Regions from separate parts of the Streptomyces sp. NPDC057099 genome, predicted to be linked through region 1. Evidence: riboswitches for the same ligand, from Rfam matches in the RefSeq annotation. Region 1 holds a riboswitch; each other region holds the start of a gene.

Region 1 (4,645 bases):
TCAGTCGCCAGACCCGGAAGCCCGTGATCCGGAAGTGGCTCCACACGGTCCGGAAGGCGAAGTGCCCGCTCGTGTACGGCTGCGGGTCGGTGTAGTCGAAGACGAGCCGCCCGTTGTTCCACCAGCGCACCGTCGACCCGTCGGAGACGATCCGGACCCGGTTCGGCTCGCCCGGGACCAGCAGCGGCTCGGTGTAGTCGTAGACCAAGGGGCGCACACCGGCCTGGCCGACGTAACGCCGCAGCCGGGTCGTGGTGTTGTAGTTGGCGCCGAACCCGGCGTAGTACGTCGTCAGGTGGTCGTACTCCTCCAGCGCCCCGCCACGCGGCGTCGCGAAGAGGTCGCCCGGGGAGCGGACGTCGGTCGCGTTCCAGAAGTTGTTGAGGTCCGAGACCCGGTCGTTCACCCCGCCCTCGGAGACGGGCGTGGCGGTGTACTCGAGGACGTACGGCCCTTCGAGGCGACGCCGGAACCAGACGGTCGCTCCGCTCGGCACGTCGATGTCCAGGACGCCGCGGGAGGCGGTGACCGTGCCGCCGCCCTGGAGTTCGGTCGCCCACTGGGCGAGGCCGTGGCAGAAGTCGTCGTGGGCGATCAGGCGGCGGTGACGGGGCGCGGCGTTCGCGGTCGCCGTCGGGGCGAGGGCGGCCAGGGCGGCTCCGGCCGCCAGGGCTCCGAACGTTCTCCGGGTGGTCGGCACGGGACACAGCTCCTTCAGAAAGCGCTTGCACTCACGACGGGATCACTGTGTCCCAACTGCCGCTTCCTGTCGATCCCTTGAGGCCCTTGAGGCGAAAGGCGATCGACGGCCGCACACACCGAAGGCCGGACCCGGGGATCGGGGTCCGGCCTTCGGCCGCGTGTCAGGCAGGTGTCGTGCGATCGGTCAGCCCACGGAGACGCCGTGCGAGCGCAGGTAGGCGACCGGGTCCACGTCCGAGCCGTAGTCGGGCGAGGTGCGGATCTCGAAGTGCAGGTGCGGCCCGGTCACGTTGCCGGTCGCACCGGACAGACCGATCTGCTGCCCGGCCGTCACGGTCTGGCCGGCCGAGACGGAGAGCTGGGACAGGTGGGCGTACTGCGCGTACTTGCCGTCCTCGAGCTGGATGACGACCTGGTTGCCGTACGCGCCGCCCCAGCCGGCGGAGACGACCGTGCCCGCGCCGACGGCCTTGAGCGAGGTGCCGGTCGGGACGACGAAGTCGACACCGGTGTGGTAGCCGCTGGACCACATGCTGCCGGACATGTGGTACGGGGTGCCGACGGCGGCGCCGTCCACCGGGAGGCTGAAGCCGGAGGCCTCGGCGGCCGGCTTGGCGGCGGCCGGCTTCGCGGCGGTGTCGGCCTTGGAGGACGACTCGACGGCGGACGACTTCTCGGCCGACGCCTTCGGCTTCTCGGCCGCCTTCGGCGCGGACGACTGCGTCTTGGGCGCGCTCGCCGCCTTGTCGCCGACCGAGAGCTCGAGACCTGGGTGGATCAGCGACGGGTCGGAGCCGACCACGTCACGGTTGTCGTCGTAGAGCTTCTTCCAGCCGCCGCTGACGTTCTGGTCGTCGGCGATCTTCGCGAGATAGTCGCCGGCCTTCACGGTGTACGTGTGGGCGCCCGTGGCCTTTTCGGCGGCCTTCTTCTCAGCGGCCGGAGCGGACTGGACGGCCTTTTCCGGAGCCGACTGCGGGGTCGCGGCGTGGGCGCCGGCGGCACCCATGAGCGGAAGGGCGAGGGCGGCCCCGCCGGTTCCGGCGACGGCTATGGAGCGGGTGAAACGCTGGGACTTCGGGCGGCGGTGCTTACCCTTCGCGGGCATGGCGGATTCCTCTCCGGCGCCTGCGAGGTGAGCTGTCGGGTGCGGGCTGGAGATGCCCGGCCGCGCCGAAGTGCGGCTGAACCCCAAGCCGTTCCGGGAACCGGAACAGGCGTCGTACCTGTGGGTCCCCCGCTCCTGCCATACACGGGTGAGTGTGTGCGGGCTCCGGGCGGCGGCAGGATTAGGCGTCCGTCCGGATTGGTGTGGAACGTAAGCGACCGAGACGCAATGGGACAAGCTTGCGGTTGCCTGTGAGGGTGTTTTTCTTGACGCGTCGGCACATTTCCCGTCACCGAGCGTGGATTTCCGATCTCTGCTTCCCCTCAATGCCCCTGAATAACGCAAGAATTACGTGAACATGACGACAACACATCGTCACGAATATGACGATGGTCACGCACCCCGACCTCATCTCCTTTACGATCGGGGCACGTTATGCCGAAACACCTGAAGTGCCTTATTCGCCTTATTCGGACAGAACGACTACTTGCGCTTAAGGCGGACGACCGCGGCATCCAGGTCCCCGCGCAGACCGACCCGCAGCCCGTGATGTGCCAGTACGGCCCCTCGGTGAACTTCGCCCGTTTCGAGGCATTCGTACGTTGCTGTCGGGTCGAGGCCCCGCAGCCGGAGCGCCGGAACGGGCTCGCCGTAGCGCTGCGCCTGGAGCCAGGCCAGGACGACGGCCTCGTCGCCGAGGACGTACTGCACCGCGCTCAGGCCGCCCTCCGGGGGCCGCAGCCGGTACAGGTCGCCGCGCTGCACCACGGGCCGGATCTCCTTGTAGAGCCCCACCCACTGCCGCGCCTCGGCGAGCTCCTCCGCCGTCCAGCGCGTGAGGTCGCCGCCCACCCCGAGCACCCCGGCCATGGCACTGACGAACCGGAACCGCAGGGAGCTGGCCCGCTGGTTGAGCATGGCGTTCGGGCTGTCGGTGACCCAGGCGGCCATGACCCGGGCCGGATGGATCTGGCTGAAGCCGTGCTGGATGGCGAGCCGGTCGAGCGGGTCGGTGTTGTCGGAGGTCCACACCTGGTCCGTGCGGCCCAGCACCCCGAGGTCGATCCGGCCGCCGCCGCCCGAGCAGGACTCGAAGGCCACCCCGGGGTGGGCCGCCCGCAGCCGGTCCAGCAGGGCGTACAGGGCGCGGACGTGGTCGACCCAGAGCCGCTGCGGGTAGGGGTCGTCCGGCCACCCGGCGTCGCTGAAGCAGCGGTTGAAGTCCCACTTGACGTAGTCGATCGGCGCGCTGGAGAGCAGCCCGTCGAGCTGCTCCCACAGATACTCCTGGACGTCCTCGCGGGCGAGGTTCAGCACGAGCTGATTGCGGAATTCCGTCCGCTTTCGTCCCGGTTGGTACTGCACCCAGTCGGGGTGCGCGCGGTACAGGTCGCTGTCCGCGTTGACCATCTCCGGCTCGACCCAGATCCCGAACCGCATACCGAGGCCGTGCACATGGTCGGCGAGCGGCTTCAGCCCGCCCGGGAAGCGGTCGGGGTTGGGCGTCCAGTCACCGAGCCCGGCCCGGTCGCTGGTCCGGGACCCGAACCAGCCGTCGTCGACCACGAACAGCTCCACGCCCATGCCGGCGGCCCGCTCGGCGAGCGCCCGCTGCTGCTCCTCGGAGATGTCGAACTCGGTGGCCTCCCAGGAGTTGAACAGCACCGGGCGGTCCCGGTCCGCGTCCGGGACGACGTGGGTCCGCTGGTACGCGTGCCAGGCGCGGCTCGCCCCGCCGAAGCCGCCGTCGCTCCAGAGACCGGCGAAGACGGGGGTCGTGTACGACTCGCCCGTGCCCAGCGTCAGCAGGCCCGAGTCGTCGTACCCGGCCCCGCCGGTGATCTGCACGCGCGCGTCGGGGAGTTGGGCCACCGCCATCCGCCAGGACCCGGACCAGCCCAGGGCGCAGCCGTAGACCTCCCCGCGCTCCTCGGTCGCGTCGGTGTCGAGCGCGACCCACGGCAGATGCTGGTGGGAGGTGTGGCCGCGACGGCTGCCGATGATCTTCTCGCCGTAGGTGAGGGTCGAGCGCGTCAGCCGGGACTCGGCGCCCCAGCGGCCGTGCAGCTGGGACAGCCGCCAGGTGTCGCGGTCGGGCAGGGTCCAGGTGGCGGAGTCGGCGCGCAGCACCTCGACGGACGGTCCGTGGTTCTCCAGGGTCACCCAGCGCTCGACGACATCGGCCGAGGAGCGCATCCGGTAGTGCAGCGTGACGGCGAGGTCGCCGTCGCGGAAGCGGAGCCGCAGCTCGCCGTCCTCGGCGTTCTCGGCGTTCTCGGCGTCATGCCCCTCGTAGGTCCACTCGGTGCCGCGCCGCTCGGCGGTGCGCACGGACAGGGCGGGGCGGGTGAAGCGGGGGCCGCCCTCGACCGGGTACTCCTCGCGTCCGTCGAGCGGAGACTCGAAGGCCCAGTAGTCCGGCAGCGGCCGGACGGCCAGCGCCTCGGCGTCGGCGAGGCCGATCCGGGCGCCCCAGTGCAGGTGCAGCAGTTCGTCCCGGTCGGTGACATGGACGGCGTAACTGCTGGCCGGCCCCGAGAGCACCCATGTACGACCGTCTTCGGAGATCTCCAGCATCAAGCCCTCACAGATTCGAACAAGCCCGACCAGGTGCGACCAGGCACGAACATCATCAAGGGCTGCGGGGGCTTCCGGCAACGCCTGTGGACAACTCATTGCCCCTGGCAGGCATGTCGTATCGTCGAGTGGTGCCCGTCGACGAGCCGCGCCGACGGCGCCGTGTGGGAGGAGCCCCCGTGACGCAGCAGGTCCCGTCGACCGAACCCGAGCTGGCCGCAGTGCGCAACTTCCGTGATGTGGGCGGACTGCCGACCG
Region 2 (4,645 bases), on a different contig from region 1:
CGTCCGTCGACGCGATCCTGGTCGGCGCCGGCACCATCCGCGCCGACAACCCGCGCCTGCTGGTCAACTCGGAAGAGCGGCGGGCCGCCCGCACAGCTGCCGGCCGGCCCGAATACCCCCTCAAGGTCACCGTCAGCGGCACCGGCGACCTCGACCCCGAGGCGCGGTTCTGGCACACGGGCGGCGAGAAGGTCCTCTACACGACCGACCAGGGCGCCGAGCGTGCCCGGACCCTCGGTCTCGCCACCGACGTGGTCCCCCTCGGCACCGACCTCGACTGGCGTCGGCTCCTCACCCACCTGCACGACGTACGGGGTGTGCGACGGCTCATGGTCGAGGGCGGCGGCCTGATCCACACCCAGCTCCTCACCCAGGGCCTGGCCGACGAACTCCAACTGGTCCTCGCCCCGCTCTTCGTGGGCGACCCGAAGGCCCCCCGCCTCTTCGGGCCCGGCGGCTACCAGGGCGGCCGGCTCCGGCTGCTGGAGACGCGGCGGATCGAGGACGTCGTCCTCATGCGCTACGAACCCACCGCCCCGGGCAGCGGCCCCCTCGCCACCGCCGCCGACCACCACTGGCTGGCCCTCGCCTGCGAACTGGCGGACCTCTGCCCGCCGTCGGACACGGCGTTCAGCGTGGGCGCGGTGGTGGTCGCGGCCGACGGCACGGAACTGGCCCGCGGCCACTCCCGCGAGGGCGGCGACCCTCTCGCGCACGCCGAGGAGGCGGCCCTGGCGAAGCTCGACCCGTCCGACCCGCGACTCGCCACCGCCACGGTCTACAGCAGCCTGGAGCCCTGCGCCCGCCGCGCCTCCCGCCCCGCACCCTGCGCCCGGCTGCTCCTCGACGCGGGCGTCCGCCGAGTGGTCACCGCCTGGCACGAGCCGGACACCTTCGTCCAGGACGCCGACGGCAGCGGAGTCCTGGCGGCCGGCGGGGCGATGGTCGTCGCCCTCCCGGAACACGAGCAGCGGGCCAAAGCCCCGAACCGTCACCTGCTCTAGGGGACGGATTCCGCTGCTGAGCATGAGGTGGTCAAGAGTGGTCCCGCGGATGGCGTACACTGGAATCACAACGACGCGGGGTGGAGCAGCTCGGTAGCTCGCTGGGCTCATAACCCAGAGGTCGCAGGTTCAAATCCTGTCCCCGCTACTGAAGGCCGAGGGCCGGAATCCGAAAGGGTTCCGGCCCTCGGTGTTTTCCGGTTTCCGTGCCGCCGTTACTGCCAGTGAGTGAAGCGCGCCGCTCCGCATAGCAACTGACATGCCGTCAATACCCGGTCGTCACTTACGGAGCGGGTAACTCGCCCGATTTACGCCGGTCATGGCAGGTAAGTCCGCACGAAAAAGGTTAATGATCAAGTGGAATCGCTGGAATCCACTCCCCGGGTCTATTAACGTTCGATAACGCAGCGCGGTCGTCCCAGCCGTCACAGAAGGCGGCTCCGTGCGCACGCGCCGAATCCCGAAAGGGAACCGGGGAACCACCACTTGGGGTGAATCGGGCGTAAACCACCGTGGAAGCACGGCCGGTATACGCGCGTAGGAGACCTTCCTGCTCCGAACCCGTCAGCTAACCCGGTAGGCGAGAAGGAAGGAAAGGAGTACGCCCACGTGGCGTCCAACCGGCCTGCCCCCGCGGCCCCGTTCGCGCGGAACCAGCGCGACACCGAGACTTTCGGCTACGGCGGTCAGCGCACCGACGAGGGCCCGTTCCAGGAGTGGAACCCCACCGAGGAATCCATCCGTCCCGTCCGTGGCCGGCATCGCGTCACCAAGCAGCGCGGCGGAGGTCTCGCCCGCAGCTCCACCGTCCTGGGCGTCGGCGTCATAGCCGCCGTGGGCGCGGGCGGCATGGCCAGCGCCCAGACCGGCAAGCCGCCGGTCTCCATCTCCGTGCCGGACCTGCCCTCGGTGGGTTCCCTCATCTCGGACGACGACACCCCCGCGGGCTCCTCGACTCCGCTCAGCGGTCTCGGCAAGGCCACGGCGGACACCGAGGAGAACTCCTCCGGCGCCGGCGAGGCGCTGCGCGCCCGGATCATGGCCCAGGTCGAGTACCAGCAGGACCAGATCGACACCAAGGCCGCGCAGGACGCCGCCGACGCCGCCGAGAAGGCGGCCGCGGAAGCCGTGGCCAAGGCGGAGAAGGAAGCCAAGGACAAGGCCGCCGAGGCCAAGCGGAAGGCGGAGGAGGAGGCCAAGAAGAAGGCCGAGGCCGAGCGTCTCGCCGCCCTCGCCAAGCAGTTCACGCTGCCGACCTCCGCGTACACCCTCACCTCGACCTTCGGTCAGGCCGGCGCCTACTGGTCCTCCGGCTACCACACGGGTCTCGACTTCGCCGCCCCCACGGGCACGCCGATCAAGGCGGTGCACAGCGGCACCATCACCGAGGCGGGCTGGAACGGCTCGTACGGCTACAAGACGGTCCTCACCCTCGATGACGGCACGGAGATCTGGTACGCGCACCAGTCCTCCATCGGCGTCAGCGTCGGCCAGAAGGTCAGCACGGGCGATGTCATCGGCCGTGTCGGCGCCACCGGCAACGTCACCGGCGCCCACCTGCACCTCGAGGTGCACTCCGGTGGCTCCAGCAGCGGGATCGACCCGATGGCGTGGCTGCGGGGCAAGGGACTGAACCCGTAAGCGGCGCAAGCCAGTCGAAGCACCGGCGGCCCTGACGACGACCCCCCGACGTCAGGGCCGCCGGTTTTCGGTGTGTGCGGGGGCGTTTACAGGACCTTTGCGTCTGTCCTGGAATGAGCCGCTCCGGCATGGCCGTTGACGAGGAGCATGACTTCTCTTCGCAAGCTCGGCTCCTCCGACCTCGAAATCTTCCCGCTCGCCCTCGGTGGCAACGTCTTCGGCTGGACCGCCGACGAGGCGCAGTCGTTCGCCGTGCTCGACGCGTACACCGCCGCCGGCGGCAACTTCGTCGACACCGCCGACGTGTACTCGGCGTGGGTCGACGGCAACCAGGGCGGCGAGTCCGAGACCGTCCTCGGCAAGTGGCTCGAGGTGCGCGGCAATCGAGCCGATGTCGTCGTCGCCACCAAGGTCAGCCAGCACCCCGAGTTCCAGGGCCTGTCCGCCGCCAACATCAAGGCCGCCGCCGACGCCTCGCTGCGCCGGCTGCGCACCGACTACATCGACCTCTACTACACCCACTTCGACCAGCCCGATGTGCCGGTGGAGGAGATCATCGGGGCGCTCGACGAGCTGGTGAAGGCCGGGAAGGTGCGGCACATAGCCGCCTCCAACATCTCGGCGGAGCGGCTGCGGGCCTCCCTGGAGTTCTCCGACCGCGAGGGCCTCGCCCGGTATGTCGCCCTCCAGCCCCACTACAACCTGGTCTCCCGCGACACCTACGAGGGTGAGCTCCTGGACCTCGCCGAGCGCTCCGGCCTGGCGGCCGTCCCGTACTACGCGCTCGCGTCCGGCTTCCTCACCGGCAAGTACCGGCCCGGTACGACCGTCGACAGCGCGCGGGCCGGCGGCGCCGCCAAGCACCTGGAGACCGACCGTGGCCTCCGCGTCCTCGCCGCCCTCGACGAGATCGCCACGGCCCACGACGTCCCCGTCGCCACGGTCGCCCTGTCCTGGCTCGCCGCGCAGCCGACGGTGGCAGCGCCGATCGCCTCCGCCCGCACGGTGGAGCAACTGCCGGCACTGGTCGGAGTCGGGGACCTCACCCTGACCGAGACGGAGATCGACCGCCTGACGGAGGCTTCGGCCTGAGCGGCCGCTGCGGCGGGTGAGGCGGGGTTTCGTCCTGCTCGCTGAGCACGCTCGCCGAGCAGGACGACCAGGGGGGCAGCGCCTCGGCACGCGCTGCCGGGACGGGCCCGGGCCTGTGCGGTGGGGCTTCGGCTGGGGTGCTTGGCCTGGGGCTGGTGGTCGGCCCGGCTGTTGTTTGCCTGCGGCTGCGGCTTGACTGCCGTCGCACGCGCCGCCGGTGGGTGGCGCCCGGCCCCGGACCGGCGGCTGACCGGCTGACGAACACACCGGACTGGTGGCCGACGACCCGGCCTTCGTTGCCCGCGGCTGCGGGCCGATCGCCGGGCACGCGCCGCCGAGACCGGTCCGTGCGGCGGCGCCACGGCCTCGGCGCCCGGTACCGGACCAGAGCAGAGGGCGACCGTACCGGGCCGGAGGGCGACCGCACCGGACCGGTCCACGACCGGCCTCCTTGCCCGCGGCTGTCGGCGGCGCCTCGGCTACGAGCGGTACGGGTTGTACGCCGGGTACGGCGTCGTCGAGGCAGGGTAGGGCGTCGTCGGGTAGCCGTAGCCATAGCCGTACGACCCTGTCGGGTGGCCGTAGCCGTATGCCCCGTGGACCGGCCAGGGCGGTGCCGCCACCGGTACGGGAGGGGCCGTGATCCGGGCCGCGTGGTCCAGGGCGGGGCGGGCCGCATCGCGGCGGCGCCACAGTTCCTCCAGGAGCTCCCGTTCTCGTACGACGAAGTCGGGCCCGGCGCGGCCGAGGCGGCCCCGGTGCCGCAGGAACGCCAGGGAGGTCGCGTAGGCCTCGTACTGGGCCACCGCCCGAGCCGCGGGCTTCCCCGCGTGGCGGCGGGCGTACTGGCGGGCGATGCGCCGGGCCCGCATCGAGCCGAGCGCGTACGGCTCGGCGGGGGTCAGCCA
Region 3 (4,645 bases), on a different contig from region 1:
CAGGCAGCGCGCGAACACCGTCCCGGGCCCGCGCCGCTCCCCGCCCTGCGGGACGAGGACGAGCGGCACCGGCCAGAGCAGCACGGCGAGCACCAGCAGCGTCACGGCCAGAGCCTGGGAGCCGGCCGTCGAGAAGGCGGTCCCCAGGACGGCCGTCGCCGCCACGGTGGTGAGGGCCGCCGTCGTCACACTCTCTAGGACGCCGGGCCTGCGCGTGTACGCCCGCCATCTGCTCCCGGCCCGCAGCAGCCGCCGGGTGAAGTCCGCGGCGAACAGCAGCCAGGCCGCGCAGGCCAGGCCGAGGGTGATGCGGGAGAGGACCTCGTACCCCGCCAGATCCAGGCCGACCGACAGGGTGCCGGTCGCCAGCACGGCGGCACTGGCCGCCGGAGCACGCTGCGCCCACCAGGCGACGGAGGGGGAGGGGCCGGGCATGGGGCCGATGCTAGGAGGCCCCGCGCGCGTTACGGGCAGGGCACGCGCGCGGGGGCCCAAAAACCTGCGAGACCCGTCAGGCCGGCCGCACCACGCTGTGGATCGACGACTCGCCGTCGTAGTAGATCGACTCCTCGCGCACGTACGTGCCGGGCTTCGGAGCGTGGATCATCATGCCGTTGCCGATGTAGATGCCCACGTGGGTGACATCGTCGTAGAAGAAGACCAGGTCACCGGGTTGTGCGTCGGCCAGGGGGACCGTGGTGCCGGCGTTGACCTGGTCGTACGTCGTGCGCGGCAGGGTCACCCCGGCGGCCTTCCAGGCGGCCTGGGTGATGCCGGAGCAGTCGTAGGAGCCGGGGCCGGTGGCGCCCCAGACGTACGGCTTGCCGATCTGGGCGCGGGCGAAGGCGAGCGCCTTGTCGGCCTTGGTGGCGTACGAGGAGTCGGGCGCCGTGGACGACGAGGACGAACCCGCCGAGGAGGAACCGCCGCCCTGCTGCTGGGCGGCCTCCCGCTCCTGTTCCCGCTCCTTCTGCTGCTCGGCCTGCTGCCGGGCCAGCTCGGCGGCCTTGCGGGCGGCCTCCTGCTGCTTCTCCTTCTCGATCGCCGCGAGCCGCGCCTTCTCCTCGGCGGTCAGCTTCGACAGCAGCTCGCGCGCGTCGGCGAGCTTCCTCTGGACGGTCGCCTTGGCCGTCTTCAGGTCGCCCTGTGACTCGGTGAGCGTCTCGAGGCTCTCGGTGGCCTCCTGACGCTTCTCCATCGTCTCTGACTGCTGGGTGATGTAGTCGTCGACCGCCACCTTCTGACGGCCGGTCATCCGGTCCATCAGCTGGGTCTGGTCGAAGTAGTCCTGCGGGGTGTCCGCGAGCAGGAACGTGGCGGTGTCCGGGGCGGAGGCGCCGGTGCGGTACTGGGCGGCGGCGAAGGTGCCCAGCTCCTCCCGCGCCTCGTTGAGCTTCTGGGTGCGCTGGGCGACGTCGTCGAGGAGGGTGTCGACACGCTTGCGCTGCTTGGCGGTCTTCTCCTTGGCCCCGTTGTACTTCTCGGTCGCGGACCCCGCCTGGCGGTAGAGGTCGTCGACCTTCTTCTCGACTTCCTCGAGACTGGGCTTGTCGTCGGCCTCGGGGGCGGCGTTGGCCGACTGGGACAGCAGGGCCACGGAGGTGAGGGCCGCCGTTGCGAGGGCGGGGGTCCGTATGCCTGCCACGCGCGAACCCGTAGGACGCGACTTGCGGTGCGACGCCAAGGGAGGCGACTCCTTCCATGCTCCGCCTACCGGGTTAGCTGTCGGGTTCGGGCGGGTGCTTCGGAAGGGTTGCCCTACGGCCTTCTCCGGAAAGGGAGTCGGGCCGATTCACCCCGGGGTCTCGGTGGGTCCCCGGCTCTGGCTGCCGCTGCGGCACGCCGGACTCGGCGGAGGCCACGCGGCCCGGCGACGTTCGCCGGTGGGGGTCGTGTGACCTCCTCGCACGGTAGCCAACTCGTGTGGTCCTTGTGAAGGTTGATGGGTGATATGCCCGATACATTTCCGTGACCTTGCTCATGAACGTCGCCGAGAGTGATCAATCGAGGGGGGTTGGTCATCATTCGCGCGCAATTGTGAAGGCCGTAGCGGCCTGTGTTCGCATGGCCCTGGAGGGTGACAGGGGGGTCGTTTCGGCGATGTTCTCAGGGCGGCGGCGGGCTGTCAGTGGGGCGCCCTAGACTCGGAGAGCGATGAGCAGCCTCTTTGACGACAGCTTCCTGGCGGACCTCCAGGCCCAGCGGGGCCCAGCGGACGAGCCCCCGCCGCCGCCCGAGGACGAACACGGACCGGAGCACGTTCCGGACGATCTGTTCGGCGGGAAGTTCGACGTGCCGCCGGACCGCGACGCCTACTACCGGGACGGCGCCGCGCGCCCGCCGGTGGACGCCGCCGCGCTCCTGGAGGGGCTGAACGACAACCAGCGCGCCGCCGTCGTGCACTCCGGCTCCCCGCTGCTCATCGTGGCCGGCGCCGGCTCCGGCAAGACCCGCGTGCTCACGCACCGCATCGCCCACCTGCTCGCCGAGCGGAGCGTCCACCCGGGCCAGATCCTCGCCATCACCTTCACCAACAAGGCCGCCGGCGAGATGAAGGAGCGCGTCGAGCAGCTCGTCGGCCCGCGCGCGAACGCCATGTGGGTGATGACGTTCCACAGCGCCTGCGTGCGCATCCTGCGCCGGGAGAGCAAGAGGCTCGGCTTCACGTCGAGCTTCTCGATCTACGACGCCGCCGACTCCAAGCGCCTGATGGCCCTGGTCTGCCGCGACCTGGACCTCGACCCCAAGCGCTTCCCGCCGAAGTCCTTCAGCGCCAAGATCAGCAACCTGAAGAACGAGCTGATCGACGAGGAGGACTTCGCCGCCCAGGCCGCCGACGGCTTCGAGAAGACCCTCGCCCAGGCCTACGCGATGTACCAGTCGCGGCTGCGCGAGGCGAACGCCCTCGACTTCGACGACCTGATCATGACGACGGTCAACCTGCTGCGCGCCTTCCCGGACGTCGCCGAGCACTACCACCGCCGCTTCCGCCACGTCCTCGTGGACGAGTACCAGGACACCAACCACGCCCAGTACTCCCTCGTCCGGGAGCTCGTGGGCACCTCCGAGCACCCCGTCGACGTACCGCCCAGCGCCGACGACCTGCCGCCCGCCGAGCTGTGCGTGGTGGGTGACGCCGACCAGTCGATCTACGCCTTCCGCGGCGCGACGATCCGCAACATCCTCCAGTTCGAGGAGGACTACCCGGACGCGACGACGATCCTGCTCGAGCAGAACTACCGCTCCACGCAGACGATCCTGAGCGCGGCCAACGCGGTCATCGAGCGCAACGAGTCCCGCCGCCCCAAGAACCTGTGGACCAACGCGGGCACGGGCGCGCAGATCACCGGCTACGTCGCCGACACCGAGCACGACGAGGCGCAGTTCGTCGCCGACGAGATAGACCGTCTCACCGACGCGGGCGAGGCGAAGGCGGGCGACGTCGCCGTCTTCTACCGCACCAACGCCCAGTCCCGTGTCTTCGAAGAGATCTTCATCCGCGTCGGCCTGCCCTACAAGGTCGTCGGCGGCGTCCGCTTCTACGAGCGCAAGGAGGTCCGGGACGTCCTGGCCTACCTGCGCGTGCTGGCCAACCCGGAGGACTCGGTGCCGCTGCGCCGGATCCTCAACGTGCCCAAGCGGGGCATCGGCGACCGCGCCGAGGCGATGATCGACGCCCTCTCCCAGCGGGAGAAGATCAGCTTCCCGCAGGCGCTGAAGCGCGTCGACGAGGCGTACGGCATGGCCGCGCGCTCCACCAACGCCGTCAAGCGGTTCAACACGCTGATGGAGGACCTCCGTACGGTCGTCGAGTCCGGCGCCGGCCCCGCCACCGTGCTGGAGGCCATCCTGGAGCGCACGGGATACCTCGCCGAACTGCAGGCCTCCACCGACCCGCAGGACGAGACCCGGATCGAGAACCTCCAGGAACTCGCCGCCGTCGCCATGGAGTTCGAGCAGGAGCGCGGCGAGGACGAGCAAGGAACCCTGGCCGACTTCCTGGAGAAGGTCGCGCTGGTCGCCGACTCCGACCAGATCCCCGACGAGGAGGACGGCGACGGCGTCATCACCCTGATGACCCTGCACACCGCCAAGGGCCTGGAGTTCCCGGTCGTCTTCCTGACCGGCATGGAGGACGGCGTCTTCCCGCACATGCGCGCCCTCGGCCAGACCAAGGAACTGGAGGAGGAGCGGCGCCTGGCGTACGTGGGCATCACGCGCGCGCGGGAACGGCTCTATCTGACGCGCTCCACCCTGCGCAGCGCCTGGGGTCAGCCGTCCTACAACCCGCCCTCCCGGTTCCTGGAGGAGATCCCGCCGACCCACCTGGAGTGGAAGCGGACCGGTGCGACCGCACCCGCGTCCTCCGGGCCGGTCTCCGCCGTGGCGGCCTCGCTGTCGTCGTCCCGTTCGCGTTCCTCGGCGTCGGGCGCCTCCGGTTTCGCCACGCGCCGCACCGCCGAGAAGCCGGTCGTGTCACTGGCGGTCGGGGACCGGGTCACACACGACCAGTTCGGGCTCGGCACCGTCGTGGCGGTCAAGGGCACGGGCGCGAACGCCGAGGCGACGATCGACTTCGGGGACAAGCCGAAGCGGCTGCTGCTGCGGTACGCGCCGGTGGAGAAGCTGTAGCCCGGTGCGGCGG
Region 4 (4,645 bases), on a different contig from region 1:
GGAAGCTGTCGCCGAGGACAGCCCTGCCGCGAGGAGGGGTTCACCATGACCCGACCGTCCGCCCGTCATGTGCTGCCCGAGCTCACGGAACGCACGAGTTCCGGGCAACGGACCATGGACCCGTACTCGAAGCTGCTGGAGGAGCGGATCGTCTTCCTCGGGACGCCGGTGGACGAGATCTCGGCGAACGACGTGATGGCTCAGTTCATGTACCTCGAGCACCAGGCCCCGGACCGCGACATCCAGCTCTACATCAACTCCCCCGGCGGCGCGTTCCACGCGATGACGGCCCTCTACGACACGATGCGCTACGTCACCTGCGACGTGGAGACGGTCTGCCTGGGCCAGGCCGGGGCGGCCGCCACGGTGCTGCTGGCGGCCGGCACGCCGGGCAAGCGGTCCATGCTGCCGGACGCGCGCCTGGTGATCCATCAGCCTTCCCTGCCCGAGCCGGTCCAGGGACAGGCCAGTGATCTGGCGATCCAGGCCGACGAGCTGCTGCGGATCCGGACCCGCATGGAGGAGATGCTCGCGCTGCACACGGGCCGCACCCGGGAGCAGGTGAGCGAGGACATCGAGCGGGACAAGATCCTCACCGCCCGGGAGGCGGTGGAGTACGGCCTGGTGGACCGGATCGTCCCCGACCGCAAGGCCACCATGGCCGCGCCGACCGGAAGGTGAGCCGCCGGTGCTGCCGCCCGAACTGCCGCCGCTGCCCGCCCTGACCCGTGCGGAGGCGGAGCTGATCGACCGTTATCTGGAGGTCGTGGACCTGCTCGGCCGCGTCAATCCGGCGCTGCACGGCGACACCTACCGCGGACTGCGCGCCGCCCAGGCCCTGGTCGGCAAGGCGACCGCGCTGCGTGACGCGCTGGCCCTGATGCACCAGCGGGGCGAGACGGAGCTGCACGCCGACACACTGGCCCGGGCGCTGCGGGTGCTGGACGGCGAGCGCCGCACCGCCCGCGTCACCCTGCCCCCGGAGTCCGTCGGTTGACGCGGAGCCGGCCGATCCATCGGCCCGGACGCGCGCTCTGTCGACGTGGCGTCCGGGCTTGAGTCGAAACGGGCCAAACGACGTACCGCTGTTCGGAGTAGACGGGACACCAATTTTTGGACCGTCACGGTTGCGCGACGCGCACGCCGGAGGAGCGGAATTAGACATTCCGTCGCTGGTCCGGCGGTGCGCGGCGTGGTGGACACCCGGTCGAACACAGACGTGTCCACCCGAACGGGTGAGTGGTGAGTAACAACACAAATCCCCGGTTCCGTTGGGATTTCATGACAACCATCAGTCAAGATCCCTGACTGACGACAAGACCCCGCCACAGCGGCGGGGCGATCCGGGCGGACGCCGAGTCCTGCCGCCGCCTGGATGACCGGTCGACAGGAGTGGATCGGCAGGAGTGGAGGACCCAAGCACGACGGGTCGCCGGGACGGTCACGCCATGACCGGAACCGAGCAGCCCTTGGGGTGAAGCCGCGTCAGCGGCCGGGCAACTTCGCCAGCCCGAATCCGACAGGTCATCCTTCACAGGCGGCTGACGAAGGGTTGCGCATGACTGCGCTCAATCGTGTCCCGTCGCTCATGGTCCGGGCCGGTACGGCCTCGGCCCTCACCATCGCCGCCGTGGGCGGCTCGATCGTGGCCCCCGGCCTCTCCTCCGAGGCATCGGCAGCCACGTCGGCGACCAAGGCACTCCAGATAGCGGCCTCGAAGAAGGGATCGCCCTACAAGTACGGCGCCACCGGCCCGCACCGGTTCGACTGCTCGGGCCTCACGCTGTACTCGTTCAAGAAGGTCGGCAAGAAGCTGCCGCGCACTGCCGCCCAGCAGTACAACAAGACCCGCCACATCTCCGCCCAGAACCGCAAGGCGGGAGACCTGGTGTTCTTCCACTCGGGCCGGAACGTGTACCACGTGGGTATCTACGCGGGTAAGAACAAGCTCTGGCACGCCCCGAAGAGCGGGGACGTGGTGCGGCTGCAGAAGATCTGGACCAAGAGTGTCTGGTACGGGCGCGTGAAGTGATCCCACGGGCGTGCGGCGCTGCCTGAGACGCGCCGCCGCACGCCCACGGCGGCTGCGCGGTGGGGCTACGGCTCCTGCTGTCCCGCCGCCGTCATGGGCTGGGCCGGGACGGTCCAGGGAAGTTCGACGGAGATGGTCTTGCCGCCCTCGCGGGTGGGGCGGATCCTGAGCCTGCCGCCGCATTCGGCGGTCAGCCAGCGGATGATGACCAGGCCGCGGCCGTTGTCCTGCTGGACGGCGGCGGGGAGCCGTCTGGGGAGCCGTGGGTGGCTGTCCGTGACACCGATGCGCAGCCGTTCGTCGCGGTCCAGGGCGACGTCCACCGTGAACGTGGGCGACTGCCCGAAGGTGTGCTGGACGGCGTTGGTGGCGAGCTCGGAGATGATCAGCCGGACGGTGTCGGACACCTCCGTGTACGCCGGCAGGCCCCACTCCGCCAGCGTGTCCACCACGTAGGCACGCGCTGCGGAGACCGAGGCGGGATCGCTCGGCAGAGTGACGGATGATTCCAAATGGTCTGCCATGGCGACGTCGTCCCTTTCCCACGGGACCGCAGCCCGACACGGAGCGGACGGTTCGAGTACGGTCCCGGACTGGTGCTTCGCCGCCAGAGTGCCACCAGAACACCCGCGAAGGGCGGCGATCCACCAAGATATGCATATATCTGTCGCCCAAAGCGGTGAACTCTACGACGCGAGACCGTATTCGGGTGGCTCGGAAGGAGTAAGGAGAAGCCCATGCAGCACGGTCCCGCGGTGCGCCGCCGGAAACTGGGCGCCGAACTGCGCGCGCTGCGCACCTCGGCGGGTCTCACCAGCGGTGAGGCCGCCCGGCTGGTGGGCTGGCACCAGTCCAAGGTCAGCCGGATCGAGACGGGCACGAGCGGGGTGAAACCGGCCGATGTGCGGTTACTTCTCGACACCTACGGTGTGACGGACTCCCAACTTCGCGAACTGCTCCTGGTGTTGGCGGAATCCGACGACGGGAGCGGCCGGCACCACTGGTGGCACGCCTACCGCGGGGTGCTGCCGCCGACCTACCGGGACTTCATCAGCCTGGAGTCGCAGGCCACCGCCATGCGCACGCTGGAGACCACCGTCGTCCCGGGGCTGCTCCAGACGCCCGAGTACGCGCGCGCGGTGACGAAGGCCGCGGTGGAGGGGCTGTCGGAGGACCGGCTCGACACGCTGGTCGAGGTGCGACTGGCCCGGCAGGACGTGCTGCGCGCGGATCCGCCGCTGGAGCTGAGCGCCGTCCTGGACGAGGCCGTGCTGCGGCGGGAGGTGGGCGGGCCCGGGGTCATGTCCCGGCAGCTGGAACGCCTGGTCGAGGCCGCACGCTTGCCCCAAGTGCGGCTCCAGGTACTGCCGTTCGCCGCCGGAGCACACATCGGTGTTACCGGCCCTTTCGTTGTCTTCTCATTTTCGAGCACTTCTGATCTGAACGTGGTTGTTCTCGACCACTTGACGAGTAGCCTCTACCTCGAACGGAAAGAAGACCTCCAGGCCTACACGGAGGCCTTCAACGCCCTTCAGATCCACGCCCTTTCGCCCGAGGACTCGTTGGATTACATCGCCGGGACAGCCGCCGGCGCGTAAGGAGGCACCATGCGTGCACTGCCTCGTCATGTCCCCTCAAGCATCGAACTGCACGGTGTGCGGTGGTTGCGCAGCAGCTACAGCACCGGCGCGAACAACTGCGTCGAGACCGCGTGTCCGGACACCCCGCCCTGGGCCGGACTGCTCGCCGTGCGCGACTCCAAGGACCCGGCCGGGCCCGCGCTGCTCTTCTCATCGAGGAGCTGGGCGGAGTTCACGGCCGCGGTCGACCACATCTGACCGTTTCTGATCAGTCCGTCATCGTGTGACGCACGGCCGTGTCACGCCGACTCATGGCCGCGTCTCGCCGATCAGCCGTACAGCGCGTTCGATCTGTTCCCCGGTCAGGTCCGCGCGGGCGGTCAGCCTGAGTCGCGAGATGCCGTCGGGCACGGAAGGAGGACGGAAGCAGCCCACGGCCAGGCCCGCCGCGCGGCACTCGGCCGCCCAGCGCACGGCGTCCTCGGGAGAGGGCGCACGCACCGAGACCACCGCGGCGTCCGGACGTACCGCTTCCAGACCCGCGGCGGTCAGGCGTGCGTGCAGTTCGCCCGCCACCGCGCGGGCCCGTGCCGCCCGCTCCGGCTCGCGGCGCAGCAGCCGCAGGGCCGACAGGGCCGCCCCCGCCGCCGCGGGGGCGAGTCCCGTGTCGAAGATGAACGTCCGTGCCGCGTTGACCAGGTGGTCGATCACCCGGGCGGGGCCGAGGACGGCTCCGCCCTGGCTGCCGAGCGACTTGGACAGCGTGACCGTGACGACGACGTCGTCGGCGCCCGCGAGCCCCGCCGCGTGCGGGCCGCCCCGGCCGCCGTCCCCGAGGACGCCCAGGCCGTGGGCGTCGTCGACCACCAGCCCGGCGCCGTGCTCCCGGCAAGCCGCGGCGAGGGCCGCGAGCGGGGCCGCGTCGCCGTCGACCGAGAAGACCGTGTCGGACACGGCGATCGCGGCGCCCTCGTGTGCCGAGAGTGCCTTGCGGACGGCGTCCGGCTCGGCGTGCGCCACCACCTGGGTCGTG

Evidence for each region. Region 1 has a riboswitch for cyclic di-AMP ahead of ACFT4A_RS05920 (peptidoglycan DD-metalloendopeptidase family protein). Riboswitches for the same ligand answer to the same signal wherever they lie in the genome.
Region 2: another riboswitch for cyclic di-AMP. It lies ahead of ACFT4A_RS25835 (M23 family metallopeptidase); the one in region 1 lies ahead of ACFT4A_RS05920 (peptidoglycan DD-metalloendopeptidase family protein).
Region 3: another riboswitch for cyclic di-AMP. It lies ahead of ACFT4A_RS41345 (NlpC/P60 family protein); the one in region 1 lies ahead of ACFT4A_RS05920 (peptidoglycan DD-metalloendopeptidase family protein).
Region 4: another riboswitch for cyclic di-AMP. It lies ahead of ACFT4A_RS00835 (C40 family peptidase); the one in region 1 lies ahead of ACFT4A_RS05920 (peptidoglycan DD-metalloendopeptidase family protein).

The regions. Positions count from the first base shown of each region.
Region 1 covers NZ_JBHUTX010000003.1:277,851-282,495, reverse strand. The annotation lists gene ACFT4A_RS05925 (DUF6250 domain-containing protein) at 1-700, opposite strand, end outside; gene ACFT4A_RS05920 (peptidoglycan DD-metalloendopeptidase family protein) at 887-1,810, opposite strand; cyclic di-AMP (ydaO/yuaA leader) riboswitch at 1,815-1,971, opposite strand; gene ACFT4A_RS05915 (alpha-galactosidase) at 2,294-4,387, opposite strand; gene ACFT4A_RS05910 (tyrosine-protein phosphatase) at 4,567-4,645, shown strand, end outside.
Region 2 covers NZ_JBHUTX010000023.1:86,355-90,999, forward strand. The annotation lists gene ACFT4A_RS25825 (dihydrofolate reductase family protein) at 1-1,004, shown strand, start outside; tRNA gene ACFT4A_RS25830 (tRNA-Met) at 1,079-1,152, shown strand; cyclic di-AMP (ydaO/yuaA leader) riboswitch at 1,446-1,602, shown strand; gene ACFT4A_RS25835 (M23 family metallopeptidase) at 1,614-2,645, shown strand; gene ACFT4A_RS25840 (aldo/keto reductase) at 2,793-3,737, shown strand; gene ACFT4A_RS25845 (PrsW family intramembrane metalloprotease) at 4,217-4,645, opposite strand, start outside.
Region 3 covers NZ_JBHUTX010000082.1:1,245-5,889, forward strand. The annotation lists gene ACFT4A_RS41340 (hypothetical protein) at 1-435, opposite strand, end outside; gene ACFT4A_RS41345 (NlpC/P60 family protein) at 512-1,684, opposite strand; cyclic di-AMP (ydaO/yuaA leader) riboswitch at 1,693-1,850, opposite strand; gene pcrA (DNA helicase PcrA) at 2,155-4,632, shown strand.
Region 4 covers NZ_JBHUTX010000001.1:173,867-178,511, reverse strand. The annotation lists gene ACFT4A_RS00845 (ATP-dependent Clp protease proteolytic subunit) at 46-681, shown strand; gene ACFT4A_RS00840 (hypothetical protein) at 689-997, shown strand; cyclic di-AMP (ydaO/yuaA leader) riboswitch at 1,343-1,555, shown strand; gene ACFT4A_RS00835 (C40 family peptidase) at 1,559-2,032, shown strand; gene ACFT4A_RS00830 (ATP-binding protein) at 2,098-2,556, opposite strand; gene ACFT4A_RS00825 (helix-turn-helix domain-containing protein) at 2,770-3,630, shown strand; gene ACFT4A_RS00820 (DUF397 domain-containing protein) at 3,640-3,870, shown strand; gene ACFT4A_RS00815 (8-amino-7-oxononanoate synthase) at 3,922-4,645, opposite strand, start outside.